2 linked regions of the Gemmatirosa kalamazoonensis genome follow. The protein of the gene in region 2 interacts with the protein of the main gene of each other region in a pairwise test. Links are inferred from orthologs where the notes say so. Each region holds a gene or a part of one and is shown on either strand. Other genes may lie near its edges. The genes, in order: J421_RS15085 and J421_RS19350.

Evidence for each region.
Region 1: the proteins of J421_RS19350 (region 2) and J421_RS15085 interact in binary tests that used the Escherichia coli proteins (3 or more experiments, as listed by UniProt). The link is inferred for Gemmatirosa kalamazoonensis from one-to-one orthologs.

The regions. Positions count from the first base shown.
Region 1 is NZ_CP007128.1:3,483,947-3,493,556, reverse strand. Bases 1-2,847 are described here. They hold J421_RS15085 (NAD(P)H-hydrate dehydratase), read right to left. Parts: upstream 2,278-2,847; coding sequence 724-2,277; downstream 1-723. Other genes in these bases: J421_RS15075 (Minf_1886 family protein), read right to left, coding at 2,566-2,847; J421_RS15080 (hypothetical protein), read right to left, coding at 2,351-2,542; thiL (thiamine-phosphate kinase), read right to left, coding at 1-724. Also shown: more of J421_RS15075, read right to left, coding at 2,848-2,952; J421_RS15070 (serine hydroxymethyltransferase), read right to left, coding at 3,095-4,399; J421_RS15065 (Glu/Leu/Phe/Val dehydrogenase dimerization domain-containing protein), read right to left, coding at 4,412-5,488; J421_RS15060 (acyl-CoA dehydrogenase family protein), read right to left, coding at 5,494-6,651; J421_RS15055 (3-hydroxybutyryl-CoA dehydrogenase), read right to left, coding at 6,651-7,550; J421_RS15050 (CPBP family intramembrane glutamic endopeptidase), read right to left, coding at 7,543-8,388; J421_RS15045 (acetyl-CoA C-acetyltransferase), read right to left, coding at 8,501-9,610. UniProt on the Escherichia coli protein: Bifunctional enzyme that catalyzes the epimerization of the S- and R-forms of NAD(P)HX and the dehydration of the S-form of NAD(P)HX at the expense of ADP, which is converted to AMP.
Region 2 is NZ_CP007128.1:4,435,518-4,445,147, forward strand. What follows is about bases 3,550-6,416. They hold J421_RS19350 (TrmH family RNA methyltransferase), read right to left. Parts: upstream 5,443-6,416; coding sequence 4,657-5,442; downstream 3,550-4,656. Other genes in these bases: J421_RS19340 (AAA family ATPase), read right to left, coding at 3,550-3,684; J421_RS19345 (prepilin peptidase), read right to left, coding at 3,699-4,580; J421_RS19355 (M48 family metallopeptidase), read left to right, coding at 5,570-6,397. Also shown: J421_RS19335 (DUF445 domain-containing protein), read right to left, coding at 1-1,178; J421_RS32920 (hypothetical protein), read right to left, coding at 1,175-2,434; more of J421_RS19340, read right to left, coding at 2,431-3,549; J421_RS19360 (purine-nucleoside phosphorylase), read right to left, coding at 6,466-7,299; add (adenosine deaminase), read right to left, coding at 7,296-8,414; J421_RS19370 (hypothetical protein), read right to left, coding at 8,411-8,641; J421_RS19375 (bifunctional metallophosphatase/5'-nucleotidase), read right to left, coding at 8,638-9,630. UniProt on the Escherichia coli protein: Specifically methylates the ribose of guanosine 2251 in 23S rRNA.

The sequences.
Region 1 (9,610 bases), 950 kb from region 2 along the record:
CGCCCGCGACGCGAGGCACGCGACGCGCGTCGACGCGGAGCCGCACGCCGCTCGCCGCGGCGACGTGCCGCAGGTCGGCCGCGAGCCCGTCGGACACGTCGATCATGGCCGTGACGCCACGCCCGGCCAGCCATCGTCCCTCGCGCAGTCGCGCCACCGGCCGGGCGAAGCGCGTGCGGTCGAGCGCATCCGGCGTCTCGCCGCGCTCCAGGGCGCGCAGCGCGCGCAGCGGACCGCCCAGGAGCCCGGTGACGAACAGCTCATCCCCCGCGCGTGCACCGGAGCGTGCGACGGGCTGCGGGGCCGCGCCGAGCACGGTGACCGTGATGGACAGCGTGTCGCCACCCGAGAGGTCGCCGCCGACGATGCGCGTGCCGGCCAGGCGCACCGCGTCGCCGATCCCTTCGGCAAGCGCCTCGAGCTCCGCGCGCCACGCATGCGGCACGACGAGCGCGACGACGATGCCTAACGGCGCCGCGCCCATCGCCGCGAGGTCGCTCAGCGCGCCGGTCGTCGCGCGCGCGCCGATCTCTCGCGCCGTCAGCCACCCGCGCCGGAAGTGCACGTTCTCCACCGATACGTCGGTGCTCACGACGAGCCGCTCGCCGCGCGGGACGTCGAGGACCGCGGCGTCGTCGCCGATGCCCTCGGCGAGCGCGCCCCATCGGTCGACGAACGCGCGCACCGCGTCGAACTCGGCGCCGGGGCCGAGCGCGTGCTCCATCAGCCCGGAACCGCGGGCAGCTCGGCGAGCACCGGATACGGCGCCCGCGCCGCGTCGCCGCGCCACGCATCCGACAGCGCGCCGAGCACGTCGCGCAGCGTGGTGCCGCGCACGCCGCCGCGGCGCGCCGTCGCGATCTCGCCCGCGCGGCCGTGGATCCAGGCCGCGGCCGCGCCGCGCTCCGTCGCGCGCGCGTCGGCGTTCGCGTGCACGAGCAGCGCGGCGGCGATCCCGGTGAGCACGTCGCCGCTCCCCGCCGTCGCGAGTGCCGGGGTGCCCGTCGCCGACACGAGCGTCGCGTGCTCGTCGCTGATCACGGTCGGCACGCCTTTCAGGAGCACGCTCGCGCCGAGCGTCGCGGCCAGCTCGCGTCCCACGTCGAAGCGCCGCGCGAGGATCTCGTCGAGCGACAGGCCGGCGAGGCGCGACAGCTCGAGCGGGTGCGGTGTGAGCAGCGCGGGCCGGCCGCGCAGCAGCGTGCCCAGTCGCGCCGTGTCGCCGGCGAACATCGTCACCGCGTCGGCGTCGAGCACGACGGGCCCGCGCCACGCGGCGAGCACGCGCTCGGCCAGTGCGCGGGCCGCGTCGTCGCGTCCGAGACCGGGGCCGAGCACGACGACGTCGGCCCACTCCGTGACGGTGTGGGCGAGCGCCGCGTCGTCGGTCGGCCACGGCGACGCGAGCGCCTCGCGCAGCGCGGTCTGCGCGACCGGCACGCTCTCCGGCGCGACGACGACGCGCGCCATGCCCGCTCCGCTGCGGAGCGCCGCCTCGGCCGAGAGCAGCGTCGCGCCGGCCATGCCCGCCGCGCCGCCCACGATCGCGATCTTGCCGCGCGTGCCCTTGTGGGCCGCGGCGTCGAGCGCCGGCGCGAGCCGCGCGACGTCGGCCGCGCCCGACAGCACCGGCCCAACGTCGTTAGGCGCCTCGCCGAGGCCGATGTCGACCACCGCGATGGTGCCCGCGTGGCCGCGCGCGACGAGCAGGCCGCGCTTCAGCGTGCCGAACGTCAGCGTGAGATCCGCGCGCACCGTGTGCGGGTCGAAGTTCTCGCCCGTGGTCGCGTCGAGCCCCGTGGGCACGTCGAGCGCGACGACCACGGCGCCGGACGCGCGCGCCACGTGCATGCGCTCCACGGCCGCGGCGGCGAACGGTGCCGGCGCACCGCGCGCGCCGGTGCCGAGCACTCCGTCGACCACGACCGCCTCCGATCCGGTCGGCGCGTCCAGCGTGCCGTCGGCCAGCGCGCGCGCACGCTCGTAGCGCGCGTCGTCGGTCTTCGGCTCGTCGGCGCCGTGCAGCGCGGCGCGCACCGTCGCGCCCCATCGCCGCAGCGCGGCGGCGACCACCCACCCGTCGCCGCCGTTGTTGCCCGGGCCGGCGTGCACGGCGACGCCGCCGCGCAGGCGGTCGCCGTAGCGGCGCGCGATCTCGGCCGCCGCGGCGGCACCGGCGCGCTGCATGAGCGCGCGCGACGGCGTGCCCGCGTCGATCGCCGCGCGATCGCGCGCCGCGGACTCCGCCGCGGTGACGACCGGGATGCGAGAGGTCACGACGCGAAAGCGGCGGCCACGTGGGCCGCCGCGAGCGTGGCAACGACGAGCGTGCGAGCGACGATCACTCCGCTCACTTGTGCGACTGGCCCACCGTCCGTCCGTAGCCGATCTCGCCGTTGTCGATGCGGACGTTGAAGCCGCACTCGGGATTGCTGCACACCCACGCCTTGTACGTGATGGGCGCGCCGTCGCGGCCGTAGTCGCTGAGCGGGAGCAGCGTTCCGTTCTGGCACTTGTGACACTGCGGCAGCTCGGTGGGCATCGATCAGAGCTCCGTCGCGCGCATCACCCGAGGAGCGCGCAGTTCCATGGGTAGTCGCGCTCGAACGCCTGGTCGAAGTCGAATACGCGCGCGAAGTCGTCCTTCGTGTCGTGCGGCTGACTGATGAGGAGGCCGAGGTCGACGAGCGCGAACACGATGTCGCCGATGTCGTCGGTGCACCGGATCCCCCAGTGCTCGAGGACCAGTCGCGCGACCACGCCGTAGCGCTCGAGCGCGAGGTCGCGGCAGGCGCGGGCGAGCTCCGCCCCGCTGATGTGCCGACGCTCGGGGAGCCGCGTCTGGCTGAACTCCAGCGCCGACAGCACGAACAAGAACGCGCGCTCGTGAAAGCGCGGCTCGCGCAGCCGGATCTGATCCATGATGCCGTCGCGGAACGCCAGCTCTGACAACGACGGTGCTCCAGGTGAAGCGGGTCCAAAGTGACGCGCGGCGGCGCCTGCGACCGTCGGTCGCGCGCCGCCGCGCCGGGGAATACTGGCGGGCACCCGCGCCCACCGCAACCCGTCGACGCCCTACCGTTGACGCGATCGCTCAGCCGTGCGTGAGGTCCGCGGTCGCCGGATACAGCGGGAAGCGGGCCGCGAGCGCCCGCACTTCCTCGCGCACGCTCTCCGCCACCGCGGCGTTCTCGGCGTCGGCGAGCGCGCGGTCCATGAGATCGGCCACGGTGCCCATCTCCGCCTCGCCGAAGCCACGCGTCGTCACGGCCGGCGTGCCGACGCGGATGCCGCTCGTCACGAACGGCGACTGCGTCTCCTTCGGGACGGTGTTCTTGTTCACCGTGATGCCGGCCGCGTCGAGCGCCTTCTCCGCCACCTTGCCCGTGAGCCCTCTGTTGCGCAGGTCGAGCAACATGAGGTGGTTGTCGGTGCCGCCCGACACGACGTGGAAGCCGCGGGCCACGAACGCGCCGGCGAGCGCCTTCGCGTTCGCCACGACGCGCCGGCAGTAGTCGGCGAAGTCGGGGCGCAGCGCCTCCCGGAACGACACCGCCTTCGCGGCGATCACGTGCTCCAGCGGCCCGCCCTGCGCGCCGGGGAACACGCTCTTGTCGATCGCCTTCTGGTGCTCGGCCTTGCACAGGATCATTCCGCCGCGCGGGCCGCGCAGCGTCTTGTGCGTGGTCGTCGTCACGACGTCGGCGTACGGCACCGGCGACGGATACACGCCGGTCGCGGCGAGCCCCGCGAAGTGCGCCATGTCGACCATGAAGATCGCGCCGATCTCGCTCGCGACCTCGGCGAACGCCTGCCAGTCGATCGCGCGCGAGTACGCGCTGTAGCCGGCGATGATCATCTTCGGCCGGTGCGTGCGCGCCAGCTCGCGCATCTGGTCGTAGTCGAGCAGCCCCTCGTCGGTGACGCCGTACGAGATCGCGCGGTACAGGATGCCGGAGAAGTTCACCGGCGACCCGTGCGTGAGGTGGCCGCCGTTCGAGAGGTCCATGCCGAGGAACGTGTCGCCCGGCTTCAGGAACGCGGTGAACGCGGCGAAGTTCGCCGATGCGCCGGAGTGCGGCTGCACGTTCGCGTGGTCCGCGCCGAACAGCTCCTTCGCGCGATCGATCGCGAGCTGCTCGATCTGGTCGACGATCTCGCATCCGCCGTAGTAGCGCTTCCGCGGCAGCCCTTCCGCGTACTTGTTCGTGAGCGGGGAGCCCATGGCCTCGAGCACCGCGGGCGACACGAAGTTCTCGCTCGCGATGAGCTCCAGGCCATCGTTCTGCCGGCGGATCTCCTCGCCGATGAGCGCCGCGACCTCGGGATCGGCGGCGGTGAGGGCCGGACCCGGCGGGCAGCGGTCCCAGTCGCTCCAGTGGTTCGTTCCGTTGTTCATGACGCGCTCACCTCACGACGCCTTGTTGGGCCACTGTGGCCACGTCTTCACCATGCTCCGCACCGCCGCGATGCGGCGCTCGGCGAGGCGATCGGCGGCCTTGTAAGTGGGAATGCGGTCCTGTTGCGCGATCTCGAACACGTTCAGCACCGTGTGGTAGATCTCGTCCGCCTTGCGCAGCGAGCGCTCGCGGCTCCAGCCGGCCAGCTCGCTGTAGACGTTGATCACGCCGCCCGCGTTCGCCACGTAGTCGGGGGCATACAAGATGCCGCGCGACTCCAGCTCGTCGCCGTGGCGGTCCTCGAGCAGCTGGTTGTTCGCCGCGCCGGCGACGATCTGCACGCGGAGCTGCGGGATCGTGCGGTCGTTGATGACGGCGCCGAGCGCACACGGCGCGAAGATGTCGGCCGCCTGCGCGTAGATCTCCTCCGTCGGCACGGCGCGCGCACCGGTCGCGTTCACCACGGCCTTCACGCGCTCGGGATCGATGTCGGTGACGACGAGCGACGCGCCGGCCTCGCTCAGCTCCTGCGCGAGGTAGTGTCCGACGTTGCCGCACCCCTGGATGGCGATCGTGCGCCCCTCGAGCGAGTCGCGCCCCCACACCTGCCGCGCCGACGCCTGGATGGCGCGGAAGACGCCGTGCGCGGTGACCGGCGACGGATCGCCCGACGCGCCGGCGAGCCCCGCGACGTAGTCGGTCTCCATGTGCACGAAGTCCATGTCGCCCGTGCTCGTGCCGACGTCCTCCGCCGTCACGTAGCGGCCGCCGAGCGAGTCGACGAAGCGGCCGTGCGCGCGGAAGATCATCTCGCGCTGCACGGTGCGGTTGTCGCCGATGATGACGCTCTTGCCGCCGCCGAGGTTGAGCCCCGCGACGGCGTTCTTGTACGTCATGCCGCGCGCGAGGCGCAGCGCGTCGATGATCGCCTCCTCGTCGCTGGCGTAGTTCCAGAAGCGCGTGCCGCCGAGCGCGGGGCCGAGCGTGGTGTCGTGGACGGCGATGATGCCGCGGTAGCCGGCCGCCTTGTCGTGGCACACGACGACCTGCTCGTGGCCCATCTCGGCGAGTCTGTCGAAGAGATTCATTGCAGTCAGGTATAGAGCTCGCGCGCGATCACCACGCGCTGGATCTCCGAGGTGCCCTCGTAGATCTCCGTGACCTTGGCGTCGCGCAGGTAGCGCTCCACCGGGTACTCCTTCACGTAGCCGTAGCCGCCGAAGATCTGCACGGCCTCGTCGGCGACGAACATCGCCGTCTCGCTGGCCATCAACTTCGACATCGCGGCGAACTGCGTGACGCGCTCGCCGCGATCCTTCGCGGCGGCCGTCGCGTGCAGCAGCGCGCGCGACGCCGTGACGCGCATCGCCATGTCGGCGAGCTTGAACTGGATCGCCTCGAAGTCACGGATCGGGCGGCCGAACTGTCGACGCTCGTCGGCGTAGTCGCGGGCCGCCTGGAGCGCGGCGCGCGCGATGCCGAGCGCCTGCGCGCCGATGCCCAGCCGCCCGTGCTCGAGCGACTGCAGCGCGTAGGCGAGCCCCTGCCCCGGCTCGCCTAACAGATGGCCAGCGGGCACGCGCATCTCGTCGAACACGAGCTGCACCGTCGGCGACGCGCGCAGCCCGAGCTTGTTCTCCTTCTTGCCGACGTGGAAGCCCGGCAGGTCCGGCGTGATGACGAACGCGCCGATGCCGCGACTGCCCTGCCGGTCCGCGGCCGTGTCGGTGCGCGCCATGACGAGGATGACGCCGGCGTGCGACCCGCTCGTCACCCACGACTTCGTGCCGGTCAGCACCCAGCCGTCGCCGTCGCGCGTCGCTTGGCAGCGCAGCGACGCCGCGTCGCTCCCCGCGTCCGGCTCGGAGAGCGCGAACGCGCCGAGGATCTCGCCGCGCGCCATCGGCCGCAGCCACCGATCCTTCTGCGCTTCGGTGCCCCACCGCAGCAGCATCTGCGTCGGCAGCGAGTTGTGCACGCTCATCATCACGGCGACCGACGCATCGGCCGCCGCGATCTCCTCGAGCGCGATGAGGTAGGTCACCGTGTCGAGCGCGAGCCCGTCGTACTCTTCGGGGAGGAGCATGCCGAGAAACCCCGCGTCGCCGAGCTGCTTCACCAGCGCGGGCTCGAAGTATCCCTCGCGGTCCCACTGCGCGGCGTGCGGCGCGACGTGCTCGCGCGCGAACGTGCGCGCGAGGTCGCGGATCTCGCGCTGGGTCTCGGTGAGCGGGAGAAGATCGGAGAGCATCAGTATTGATAGAAGCCGCGACCGGTCTTGCGTCCGAGCCACCCCGCCGCGACGTACTTCCGCAGCAGCGGGCACGGACGGTACTTCGGGTCGCCGAGCCCGCGGTGCATGACCTCGAGGATCGCGAGGCAGGTGTCGAGGCCGATGAAGTCCGCCAGCGTGAGCGGTCCCATGGGATGGTTCATGCCGAGCTTCATCACCGTGTCGATGGCCTCCGGCGTGCCGACGCCCTCCATCACGCAGTACACGGCCTCGTTGATCATCGGCATGAGGATCCGGTTCGCGACGAAGCCCGGGTAGTCGTTCACCTCCACCGGCGTCTTCCCGACCTTGCGCGCCAGCTCCATCGTCGTCGCGGTCGTCGCGTCGCTCGTCGCTATTCCGCGGATGACCTCCACGAGCTGCATCACCGGCACGGGATTCATGAAGTGCATGCCGATGACGAGCTCGGGGCGGCGCGTGCGCGCAGCGATCTCGGTGATGGAGATGGAGCTCGTGTTCGTGGCGAGGATCGCGCCCGCGTTCGCGAGCCGGTCGACGTCCTGGAAGATGCGGAACTTGAGATCCGCGTTCTCCGTCGCTGCCTCGACGACGATCCCCGCGCCCTCGACCGCCGCCATGTCGACGTGCGTCGAGACGCGGGCGAGCGTGGCGTCCTTCGCCGCCGCGTCGATCGATCCCTTCTTCACCTGTCGGTCGAGGTTCTTCTCGATCGTGGACAGGCCGCGCTGCAGCGCGCCGTCGTTCACGTCGATCATCGCCACGTCGTAGCCGGCGGCCGCGAACACGTGCGCGATGCCGTTGCCCATCTGCCCCGCGCCGATGATCGCGACCTCGTCGATCGGCTCGGTGCGGTACGGTGCGCCGCTCTGCGAGGCGGCGGTCGTCGCTTCAGCCATCGGCGTGCTCCCCGGCGGCCACGCGGCCGCGCTCGAGAAAGTGTGAGGCGCCGCGCCACCGGAGCAGCGCGAGCGCCGAGAGGATTCCGAGTCCGGCGGCGAGTCCCCCCTCGGGGCCCCACGCGCCGCCGGTCAGCCAGTCGGGTCCCGCGTCCACCGTGCGGTAGTCGGGCATGGCGAACGGCAGCCCGCTCACCGCCGCGTGGACCGCGGCGCTCAGCGTCCAGTTCCACGCGAGATGCGTGGCGAACGCGGCCCACACGCTGCCCGTCACGAGCACCACGGCGCCGAGGAAGCATCCCGCGAGCACGACCATCACGATCGACAGCACCGTGACGCCCGGGTTGCTGACGTGCGCGATGCCGAACAACACGCTCGTCGCCGCGAGCGCCGCGACCGGGCCGGCGCTCTCGCGCAGCACCATGAACGGATAGCCGCGGAAGATGAGCTCCTCCAGCAGCGCGGCGGGCGCGAGCTTCGCCAGCAGCGACCCGGCCGCGCCGAACCAGCTGCCATCAGCCGACGGCAGCACGCGCAGCTCGCGGCCGACGATGAGCAGCAGGCACGGCACGCCGATCGCCACGGCGCCGAGCAGCGCGCCTAACGCGAGCCCGCGTGGCCGCAGCGCGGCACGTCCGAGCCCCACGTCGGCCCACGGCCGCCGCTCGACGAGTCGCAGCACGAACAGGTGCGCGGCCAACGCGCCCGCGACCCACAGCCAATCGGCGAGGCTCAGCCAGTACGCGTTGAGCGGGATGCCGAGCGCGCGGAGCACCGCGGCGAGCAGCGGATACACGAGCTGCGCCGCGACGAGCAGCCCCGCGACGAGCGCGAGCACGAAGAGCAGCAGCCGCCACCCCGCACGCAGCCGCCCGTCGGAGGCGAAGAGCCACGCCGGCGGCCGGTCTCCGGCGCGCGGCGCCGCCGCCGGGGGGGGACGGCGCCAGGGCTCAGTCGACGCGCTCCACGCTGAGCGCCACCGCGTCACCGCCGCCGAGGCACAGGGTCGCGAGGCCCGTCGACTTGCCGCGGTCGGCGAGCGCGTACAGCAGCGTGGTGAGCACCCGCGCGCCGCTCGCGCCGATCGGGTGGCCTAACGCGATTGCGCCGCCGTGCACGTTCACGCGGTCCCATGCCCAGTCGAGGCCCTGCCCGGTCGCGATCGCCTGCGACGCGAACGCCTCGTTCGCCTCGAACAGATCGTAGTCGTCGATCGACGTGCCCGCCTTCTTCATGAGGTTCTGCACCGCCGTGATCGGCGCGAAGAACAGGTCCTGCGGGTTCGTCGCGCCGGTCGCGTAGGCGGTGATGCGCGCGAGGATCGTGAGGCCGTGCGCGCGCGCGTACTCCTCGCTCGTCACGACGACCGCCGCACCGCCGTCGTTCAGCGACGACGCGTTCCCCGCCGTCACGCTGAGCTCCTCCGCGGGCACGCCCTTCGTCGCGAACGCGGGGCGCAGCTTCGCGAGCGACTCCGCGGTCGTGTCGCGGCGCGGCCCTTCGTCGGTGTCGACGACGAGGTCGCCCTTCCGACCCGGCACGCGCACCGGCACGATCTCGTCCTTGAACTTGCCCGCGTCCTGCGCGTCGACGGCCTTGCGGTGCGACGCCGCCGCGAACTCGTCCTGCTGCTCGCGCGAGATCCCGGCCTTGCGCGCGGTGTACTCGGCGTGGCCGCCCATGTGCACGTCGCACATCGCACACCACAGCCCGTCCTTGATCATGCCGTCGACGAGCTTCTGGTCGCCGAGCTTCACGCCGTCGCGCATGCCGTAGACGTAGTACGGCGCGTTCGACATGGACTCCTGCCCGCCGGCGACGATCACCTGCGCGTCGCCCGCCTTGATCGCCTGTGCGGCGAGCATCACCGACTTGAGACCGGATCCGCAGACCTTGTTGACGGTCATCGCGGAGACCGTCGCGGGCACGCCGGCCTTCAGCATCGCCTGCCGGGCGGGCGCCTGTCCGACGCCGCCCTGCACGACGTTGCCCATGATGACTTCCTGCACCTCGTCGGCGGGGACGCGCGAGCGCTTGATCGCCTCGCGGATCGCCGCCGC
Region 2 (9,630 bases):
GGATCCCAGCCGGCGACGGTGGTCTCGATGAGCTGCGCGACCTCCGAGCGATACTGCTCCACCGCGAACAGCACCGCGTCGGTGATCCAGCCGTCGACCTTCGCCATCAGCTCGGGGTCGCCGAGGATCGCGTTGCCCAACGACACGAGGCCGCGCTCGACCGCGAGCAGCGTGCTCGTCCCCTCCCCCTCCTCGGCGTAGCGCGCGAGCTTCGACTTCACGTCGCTCCAGATCGACGCGGCGTACTCGCGCACGGCGGGGTGCGTGAGCACCTCCTCCTTGATCGCCTCGGTGCGCGCGATGGTGTCGGGCGACGTGCGCAGCTTCTCGGCGAAGCGGCGCACGGCCTCGTCGAACCGCGCGCGCACCGTGTGATTCGGGTTCGCGGCGATCTCCACGAGCGTGCGCTCGAGCGCGGCGACGACCTTCTCGTGGATCCGATCCTCCACCGCGCCGGGCATCCACCACGGTGCCTCGGCGGCGATGCGGTCGCGGATCATCCCCTCGTTCTCGCCCACGAAGCGAACGGCGAGGCGGAGCGCGTCGTCGAACAGCTCCTGGTGGCGGCCGTCGGCCGTCAGCAGCTCGACGCCGCGTCCGAGGATCGGCGCGACCTGCACCTTCTGCGCGCGGCTCACCAGGCTGCGCTCGATGAAGTCCTGCACGTCCTCGTCGCGCAGCACCTGCGCGGCGCCGTGCAGGCTCGCCGCGACCTGGCGCCCCATGGTGCGCGCATGCGCCGGGTCGGACAGCCACGTCGCGACGCGGGCGCCGACGCGCGCCGAGGCGAGCTTCGCGGCGACGACCTCGCGCGCGAGGAAGTTGCGCTGCACGAACGTGCCCAGGCTCCGTCCGATGCGGTCCTTGCGCGCCGGCACGATCGCCGTGTGCGGGATCTTCAGGCCTAACGGATGCCGGAACAGCGCCGTCACCGCGAACCAGTCGGCCACGCCGCCCACCATCGACGCTTCGGCCGCGGCGCGCACGTAGCCGAGCCACGGATAGCGCGGCTCGAGCCACCGTGCCACGACGAACAGCACCGCCGCGACGCCCAGCATGCCGGTCGCGCGCCGCTGCATCACGACGAGCTGCCGCTGCTTCTCGGCCTCGTCCGCGATCGGCGGCGGCACGGTGGGATCGTGCTCCGGCCGCAGGATGACGCCGGTGCCGTCCGTCACTCGTGTAACGTCACCTTCGTGAGGTCGACCGCGGGGGTCGCGCCGGGCGGCGCGTCGACGTACAGCACGGCGGGCCGACCCTGCACGTCCGTGGCGCGCAGCAGGACGGTGCGTCCGCCGCCGCCGGTGTACTGGCGACCGCCGGCCGGCGCCGCGGGGCCGAGCTTCGCGTCGGGGTAGTGCTTCGGAAGCGTCTGGCCGAGCGCGTCGAAGAACTCCGCCGCGTCCTGCGCCGAGTCCCACACCGTGACCCACACGAACGCGTCGCCCTGCGGCGTGCGCACGATGTCGTAGCGATCGCCGTCCCATCCCTGCGCGGCGCGCGCGGCGAGATCGAGGTCCTCGGTGTGATGATAGAGCAGCAGCCGGATCTCGAACTCGCCCAACGTGCCCGTATAGGCGACGCTGCCCGGGGTCGGCGTCGGCAGCGTGATGGTCGTCGGCGCGTCGGGCTTGCCGCCGTCCTTGCCGAAGTACGCGTCGGCGTGCAGCACCTGCTCGGTCGACGTCGGGAGCCGCTTCAGCAGCGAATCACCGCCGCCGCGGTCGACGAAGCGGCGCGCGAACTCGGCGCCGCTGAGATACGGGAACAGCAGCGTCTCGCGCACGACGAACGGCGCCTCGGAGAGCACCGGCGTGCGCTCCATGTTCTCGCGGATCTCGCCGCGCACGCGATCCCACGCGCCCGGTGCCTGCAAGGCGACGCCGCTCGACGCGAACTGCGCGTAGCTCGCGAGCCCTTCGAGCGCCGCGTGCGCCGCGGCCGAGCGATCGTTCTCGCCCGTGACGCGCTCGATGGAGTCGAGGTTCGCGTGCTGGTCCTGCAGCGCGTGCACCAGCTCGTGCCGCAGCGTGACCTCGGCGGACGCGCTGTCCGCGCCGTCGACGATGTAGAGCGTCTTCGACTTCGGATCGTAGTAGCCGACGATCTGGCGCTCGAGGATGCGCGCGAGGAGCTGCCGCAGGTTGACGCTGTCGGGCACGAGGCCGAGGCGCTTGTACGCCGCTTCTTCGGCGGCGACGTCACGGCGCGCGAGCGAGTCGTCGAGCGTCTGCTGCACGAACGCCCGCACCTGGTCGGCCGAGCGCACCTCGACCTTCGGCGGCGACACGAAGCGCAGCCCCGTGGCGTGCTCGATCTGCGGCGCGAGCGCGACCGCGCGCTCCACGTACGAGCGGTGGTCGGAGGTCGTACGCTGGCAGGCGGCCGCCGCGATCGCCCCCGCCGCGACGACGAGGCGATGCGATCGCGTCATGGCCACTTCACCGTCCGGCCCACGGTGCGCGACACGATCCGCGCGACGTCTACGCCGCGCACCACGGCGCCCTCGGCGACGAGCAGCGGCGCGAGCTCCGCCTCGATCTCGCCGAGGCGCGGCGCGGGCGGCGGCAGCGGGCCGTCGGCGTTAGGCGCGGGACGCGGCGCCGGGCGCGGCGCGGCGCGCGGCGGCGTCTTCGGGATCGGCTGCGGCGGCGGCGCGTCGCCGAAGAACGACTCCAGCTCCTGGCCGAAGCGCTCGATGTACGCCATGCCCTGCTGCGCGTAGCGATTGAGCTTGTCGGACCCGGTCTCTTCGGATGCGTCGTCGGGCGCGTCGACGCCGGCTTCCTCGGCCGGCTTGCCGGCGCGGCGGGCCTCGGCGCGCCGCTGCCGCGCGCGCTCGGCGCGCTCGTCCTCGGCGGCGGCGCGCTCGGCGATCAGCGCGCGGCGCTCCTTCAGCAGCGCCTCGGTGCGCGGCGAGTGCGCGGCCTTCGCCTGCAGGTGCGCGCACGTCTCGTCGAGCGCGTCGATGCAGCGGTCGGGGCGCATGCGCTCCACCATCCACTCGTCGGTGAGCTGGAGCGCCGCCTGCAGCGCGTCGTCGGTGATGACGACGCCGTGGTGCCGCTCGAGGACGGCGCGGCGCGCGCGGAGGATCTCCATCGTCTCCGGCGGCGAGAGCTCGCGGATGTCGACGCGCTGGAAGCGTCGCTCGAGCGCGGGATCGGTCATGATCCACCGCTCGTACTCGTCCGACGTCGTGGCGCCGATGACGCGGAAGTCGCCGCGGGTGAGCGCGGGCTTCAGCATGTTGCCGGCGTCCATCGCCGCGCCCTGCGCGGTGCCCTGCCCGACGAGGTTGTGCAGCTCGTCGATGAACAGGATGACGTCGGGGGCCGCGGTGACCTCGGCGACGATCGCCTGGACGCGCTCCTCGTACTGGCCGCGGTACATCGTGCCGCCGAGCAGCGCCATGTGGTCGAGCGCGAGGACGCGGGCGCCGCGGAGTGCGAGCGGGAGGCGCCCTTCCGCCGCGCGCTGGGCGAGCCCCTCCACGATGGCCGTCTTGCCGACGCCGGCCGGCCCGGTGAGCACCGGGTTGTTCTTGCCGTGCCGCAGCAGCACGTCGATCACGCGGTCGATCTCGGGGTCGCGGCAGCGGATCGGGTCGAGTCGGCCGGCGCGCGCGGCCGACGTCAGGTCGCGCGTGAACTTCGTGAGCGCGGTCTCGGTGGATGGGCGCAAGATGTCGCCGAGCGTCACGGTTGCAGGATTCGCGTCATGTACCAGGCGATGAGGCGGTCGCCCCAGAGGAGTGTGAACAGCGCGGCGGGCGCGAGGAAGACCCCGAAAGGAATCTCCGTGATGTCGCGGGCGCCATCGAGCTCCTCGGTGGTACCCCCGGACGGCGCCGTCGATGCACCGCCGCGGGCGCGCAAGAGCCTCGCCGGCACCACGACGAGCGCCGCGACGACGGCCCCGATGAACGCGGCGACGAGCACGGTGAGCCCAGCGCGCCCGGCGCCGAGCGCGGCGCCGATGCCGGCCATCATCGTGATGTCCCCCTCGCCCATCGCCTCGCGGCCGAAGGCCCGCTCGCCGAGCCAGCGCAGGATCGCGATCGCGCCGGCGCCGGTGCACGCGCCCACGATGGCGTCGTACGGCCCGGCGAAGTGCGAGGATTCGGCGACGCTCGGCGCGAACCAGACCGCGAACGCGACGAGCAGCTGCCAGGCGAGCAGGAACAGCGTGAAGCCGTCCGGGATGACGTAGTGCTTCGCGTCGGTGGCGGAGATGCCGAACAGCACGGTGCCGAACACGGCGACCCGGAGCGCCTCGATGCTCGGACCGAACGTGGCGACGGCCGCCACCCAGCCGAGGGCGACGAGCAGCTCGACGGCCGGGTAGGCGGCCGAGATCGGAAGGCCGCAGCCGGCGCATTTCCCGCGCAGGACGAGCCAGCTCACGATCGGGACGTTCTCGAACCACCGGACGCCGCGGCCGCACTTCGGGCAGCGCGACGGCGGCCGCACGACGGACAGGCCCTCGGGCCACCGGACGATGCAGACGTTCAGGAACGAGCCGATGACCGCGCCGATGAGGAACGCGAGGACGAGGGCGGCGGGCTGAGGGATGGGCATCACGGGAACTGCGGGCTGAGGGCGGGATCGAGCGCTGCGCTCAGGATGACGAGCGGCGGACCCGCGAGGCCACGAGTCACCCGCGGAGCGCCTCCGGCCGCAGCTCGTAGAGCAGGATCCCTGCAGCAACCGCCGCGTTCAGCGACTCGACACCGGGCGCGATGGGGATCGCCGCCAGCCGGCTCGCCCGCGCCCGGGCTCGCTGCGACAGCCCCGCGCCTTCGTTGCCGACCGCCAGGACGAGCCGCGCCGGCCGCTCGGCGGCGAGCCGCGAGACCGGCTGCCCCGCCCCGTCGGCGCCCCACAGCTCGGCCCCCGTGCCGGCCATCGCCTCGTCCAGCTCCTCCCACGCGGCGTGGGCCACCGGCTGGTGGAACAGCGCGCCCATCGCGCTCCGCACGACCTTGGCACCCCACAGGTCGACCGTCCCGGTGACGGCGATCACACCCGCGGCATCGAACGCCGCCGCGCTCCGCAGCATGGTGCCGGCGTTGCCCGGGTCCTGCACCGCATCGAGCAGGAGGACGCAGCCGCCGTCGCCGAGGTGCGCGAGAACGTCGCTGGCGGTGGTGCGCGGCTGCTCGGCCACGGCGAGCACGCCCTGAGGCGAGTCGGTGTCGGCGGCGGAGGCGAAGTCGGTGTCGGAGACGTCGAGCAGCGGCACGCCGCGGACCTCGAGCGCGTGCCGGAGCGACGCGCCGCGCTCGGTCGCGTCGAGCGCCGGAGCGGCCAGCGCGCCGCGCACCGGCACGGCACTCGCCAATAGCTCCTCGACGGCGCGCACGCCCTCGGCGACGAACAGGCCGTGTCGCTCGCGGGCGCGGCGGCGGCGGAGGTCGCGGGCCAGACTCAGCAGACGCACGCGGCTACCTCCGCCCTTCGGAATGGACCTTGCCCCCGTTCGGCGGGTCGTAATAGTGGCAGAAGGGCTCCATTGCCGTCACAGGCAGACACGTGAACTCAAGCGCTCGCGGAGCATCGGAGTCGTCATGAGACATTCTATCGTCCGCCGCACGATCGCCGGAGCCGCGCTGGCGCTGGCCGGCACGGCGTGCGGCGTCTCGCAGCAGCAGGAAGTCGAGATGGGCGCGCAGTACTCGGCGCAGATCAACCAGCAGCTGCCGATCATCACCGACGCGCTGGTGAACCAGTACATCAACACGCTCGGGATGGAGCTGGCGCGCGTCGCGGACACGCGCGGCCTCGAGTGGCACTTCTACGTCGTGAACAGCCCCGAGGTCAATGCGTTCGCGGTTCCCGGCGGCTATGTGTACGTGAACCGCGGGCTGATCGAGCGCGCGTCCAAGATGGACCAGGTGGCCGGGGTGCTCGGTCACGAGATCGGCCACGTGACGCATCGGCACTCGGTGAAGCAGATGGAGCAGCAGAACGGCGCGCAGATCGGCGTGACGGTGGCGTGCGTGCTCCAGCCGGCGGTGTGCAACAGCGGTCTCGGATCGACGGCGATCAACGTCGTGGGCACGGCGGTGTTCGCGAAGTTCAGCCGCAACGACGAGGCGGAAGCGGACCAGGCGGGGATCGAGTACACGACGAAGGCGGGCATCGACCCGCGCGGCATCCCCGAGATGTTCCAGATCCTGCTCGACGAGCGGCAGACGGCGCCGAGCAAGGTGGAGGCGTGGTTCGCGACGCACCCGCTGGAGGAGGACCGCATCCGCGACACCGAGGCGACGATCTCGAAGTACAACGTGGCGCAGCTGAACCAGCTGACCAAGGACACGCAGAACTTCCACACGTTCCAGCAGCGGCTCCGGTCGCTGCCGCAGGCGCCGCAGTCGCGAACGGGCGGGAACTGACCTGGCAGCGTGGCTGCGTGGCTGGGTCACCGCCATCACGCAGCCACGCAGCCACGCAGCCACGTAGCTCACAGTCGTTCCACGAACTCCCGCACGAGCGCGCGGAATTGCGCTCCCACACGCGTCCCGACCTCCAGCACCTCCGCGTGACTGAGCGGGTGCTGTCCGATGCCGCAGGCGAGGTTGGTGATGCAGCTCACGCCGGCGACGCGCATGCCTAACGCCTTGGCGACGATGACCTCCGGGACGGTGGACATCCCGACGGCGTCGGCGCCGAGGCGCTCGAGCATCCGGACCTCCGCCGGCGTCTCGTAGCTCGGCCCGAGGAGCCCGAAGTAGACGCCCTCCTGCACCCGCTCGCCGATCGCGCGCGCCGCATCGCGGAGCACCGCGCGCAGCGACGGGTCGTACGCCTCCGACATGTCCGGGAAGCGCACGTCGCCGTCGTGCAGCGCGCCGACGAGCGGATTGCGGAACATGAGGTTGACGTGGTCGGCGATGATCATGAGATCGCCCGGCGCGAAGGTGCGCCGCACGCCGCCGGCCGCGTTGCTCACGAACAGCGTGCGCACGCCGAGCGCGTGGAGCACGCGCACCGGGAAGCCGGCGAGCGCCGCGGCGTGTCCCTCGTACATGTGGAACCGGCCGGCGAGCGCGATCACGTCCTTGCCGCCGAGTCGACCGGCGAGCAGCGCGCCCGCGTGCCCCGCGACCGTCGCCGTCGGGAATCCCGGCACGTCGCCGAACGAGATGCGGCGCGCGTCCTCGAGATCGTCCACGAGCCCGCCGAGCCCCGAGCCGAGCACGATGCCGCACGCCGGCGCGGAGACGTCGAGCCGCGCGCGGACGACGCGCGCCGCGTGATCCGCCTCGTGGGGGCCCAACCCGGAGTCGGCGCTCATTGCGGGCCCTCCAGCAGCGCGGACTCCGCGGTGACGGGGCTCTCGCCCGCCCCGTGGCCGGTGAGCGCCGCGATCTCGCTCTCCACGCGGTGGATGAGCGCGCGCCGCTCCGGATACGGGAGGAACGAGCTCTGGAAGCCGTTCAGCGCCACGACCGCGAGCTCGTCGAGCGTGAAGCCGAGCCGTCGGACAGCGTGCTCGTACTCGTCCACCAGCGTCGTGCCGCTCATCAGCCGGTTGTCCGTGTTCAGCACGACGTTCAAGCCGCGGTCGAAGTACTCGCGGAACGGGTGCGTCTCGTACGACGACGTGGCGCGCGTCTGCACGTTCGACGTGAGGCAGCACTCGACGCAGATGCGCCGGTCGTTGATGTAGTCGAACAGCGACGCGTCCTCGATGATGCGCGTGCCGTGGCCCACGCGGTCGCAGCCGCAGACGTGCACGGCGTCGCGCACGCTCTCGGGGCCGAACCCCTCGCCGGCGTGGCAGGTGCACGCCATGTCGTTGTCGCGCACGATCTGGAACGCCTCCTTGAAGCGGCGCGCGGGGTTCCCCGCCTCCCCGCCGGCGAGGTCGAAGCCGACGACGCCGTGCTTGCGGTAGTCGAGCGCGAGGCGCGCCTGCGCGACGGCGAGATCGAGGGGCTGGTTGCGCAGCGCACAGACGATGACGCGCGCCACGACGTCGTGCTCGCGCTCCGCGCGCGCGAAGCCGCGCAGCACCGCGTCCACCGGCGCGCCGAGGTCGAGGCCACGACGCGTGTTGAGCACCGGCGCGAAGCGCGCCTCGAGATAGCGCACGCCTTCCGCCGCGGCGTCGGCCGCGAGCTCGTACGCGATGCGCTCGATCGCCGGCTCGGTCTGCATCACCGAGAGCGTGATCTCGAACCGCTCCAGGTAGTCCTCGAGGTGGCGCGCGTCGTCGACGCGCATGTAGTCGCGCAGCTCGTCGGCGGTGGCGCGCGGCATCGGCACGCCGAGCTCCTCGCCCAGGTCGAGGAGCGTCTCGGGGCGCACGGAGCCGTCGAGGTGGCAGTGCAGCTCGGCCTTCGGCAGGCGGACGAGCAGCTCGCGGGAAATCGGCGGTCGTGCGCCGCCGTCGTCGCGTTCGGTCATCGCGCGGTGATGGTGCGGTAGATGGCGCCGGCGAACGTCGGCGCGTCGGCGGCGGTCGGCAGGCCGCGCGAGTCGACGAGCGCGCGCTCGCCGGCGGCCACCCGCGCCGCCTCGCCCTCGTCGGCCACGCGCAGGGCATCGAGCGCGCTCGCACCGCGCGGCACGTCGACGCCGCGCTCGTTCACGAACACGCGCACCGTCGTCGGCTCGCTCTCGGGCGAGCTCACTGCGACGCTCCCGCGACGCGGAACCGCTCCTCGGACGGCGCGCGCACCGGCTGCGGAAGCGTGCCGAGGTAGCCGACGAGCGCGTCGAGGTCGACGATGTTCAGCGGCGTGACGGCCGTCGCGCGGCGGGCGAGATCGACGCCGTCCCCGCCGGTGACGAGGAAGTCGTTCAGGACCATGGTGTACAGTCGGTCGTCGTCGAGGGGGCGGCCGTCGGCCGTCGTCAGGCTCACGAGACGGCTGCCCGCGGGGCGGCTCGGGTCGAACGTCACGAGCACGCCGCTCGTGTGCATGCGCACGCGCGGGCCGCCGCTCACCAGCTTCTCGAAGTAGCCGCGCAGGTCGCGGCCGCGCACGGTGATCTTGTACAGCGTGTTGCCGAACGGCTGGATCTCGAACAGCGATCCATACGTCGCGACGCCGTGCCGCAGATCGGCGCGGATGCCGCCGTTGTTCATGATCGCGACGTCGCCCCGTCCGGCCCACCGCTGCGCGTCGGCGAGCAGGTTGCCGAGCGCGTACTGCTCGTCGCTCTCGCGCGGCATGTCGTCGGCCACGTCCGCGATGCGGCGGTTCACGCGCGACGCGACGGCGGCGACCGCCCGGCGCACCACCGAGTCGATCGCCGGAGGCACCGGTCCCGCGGAGTCGGCGACGACCTCGCGCACGTCGATCGTGGGTGCGCCGCCCTCGAGCGAGAGATCGACGACGCCGAGCGCGCGGCCGCTCGACCGCGCCTGCACGATCGGGATGCCGTTCACGACGGTGTTCACGAGGCTGTGCGTGTGGCCGCTGACGATCGCGTCCACCTTCTCGTGCAGCGCGCGCGCGACGTCGACGATCTCGCCGCGACACGTCGGGGTGCTCTCGCCCGGCGCCGGTCGGTCGCAGAACGCGCCGCTGTGCGCGACGACGATCACCACGTCCGCTCCGCGCGCGCGCAGCGCGCGCGCATGCGCGTCGATCACCGGCGCGAGCGAGTCGAAGCG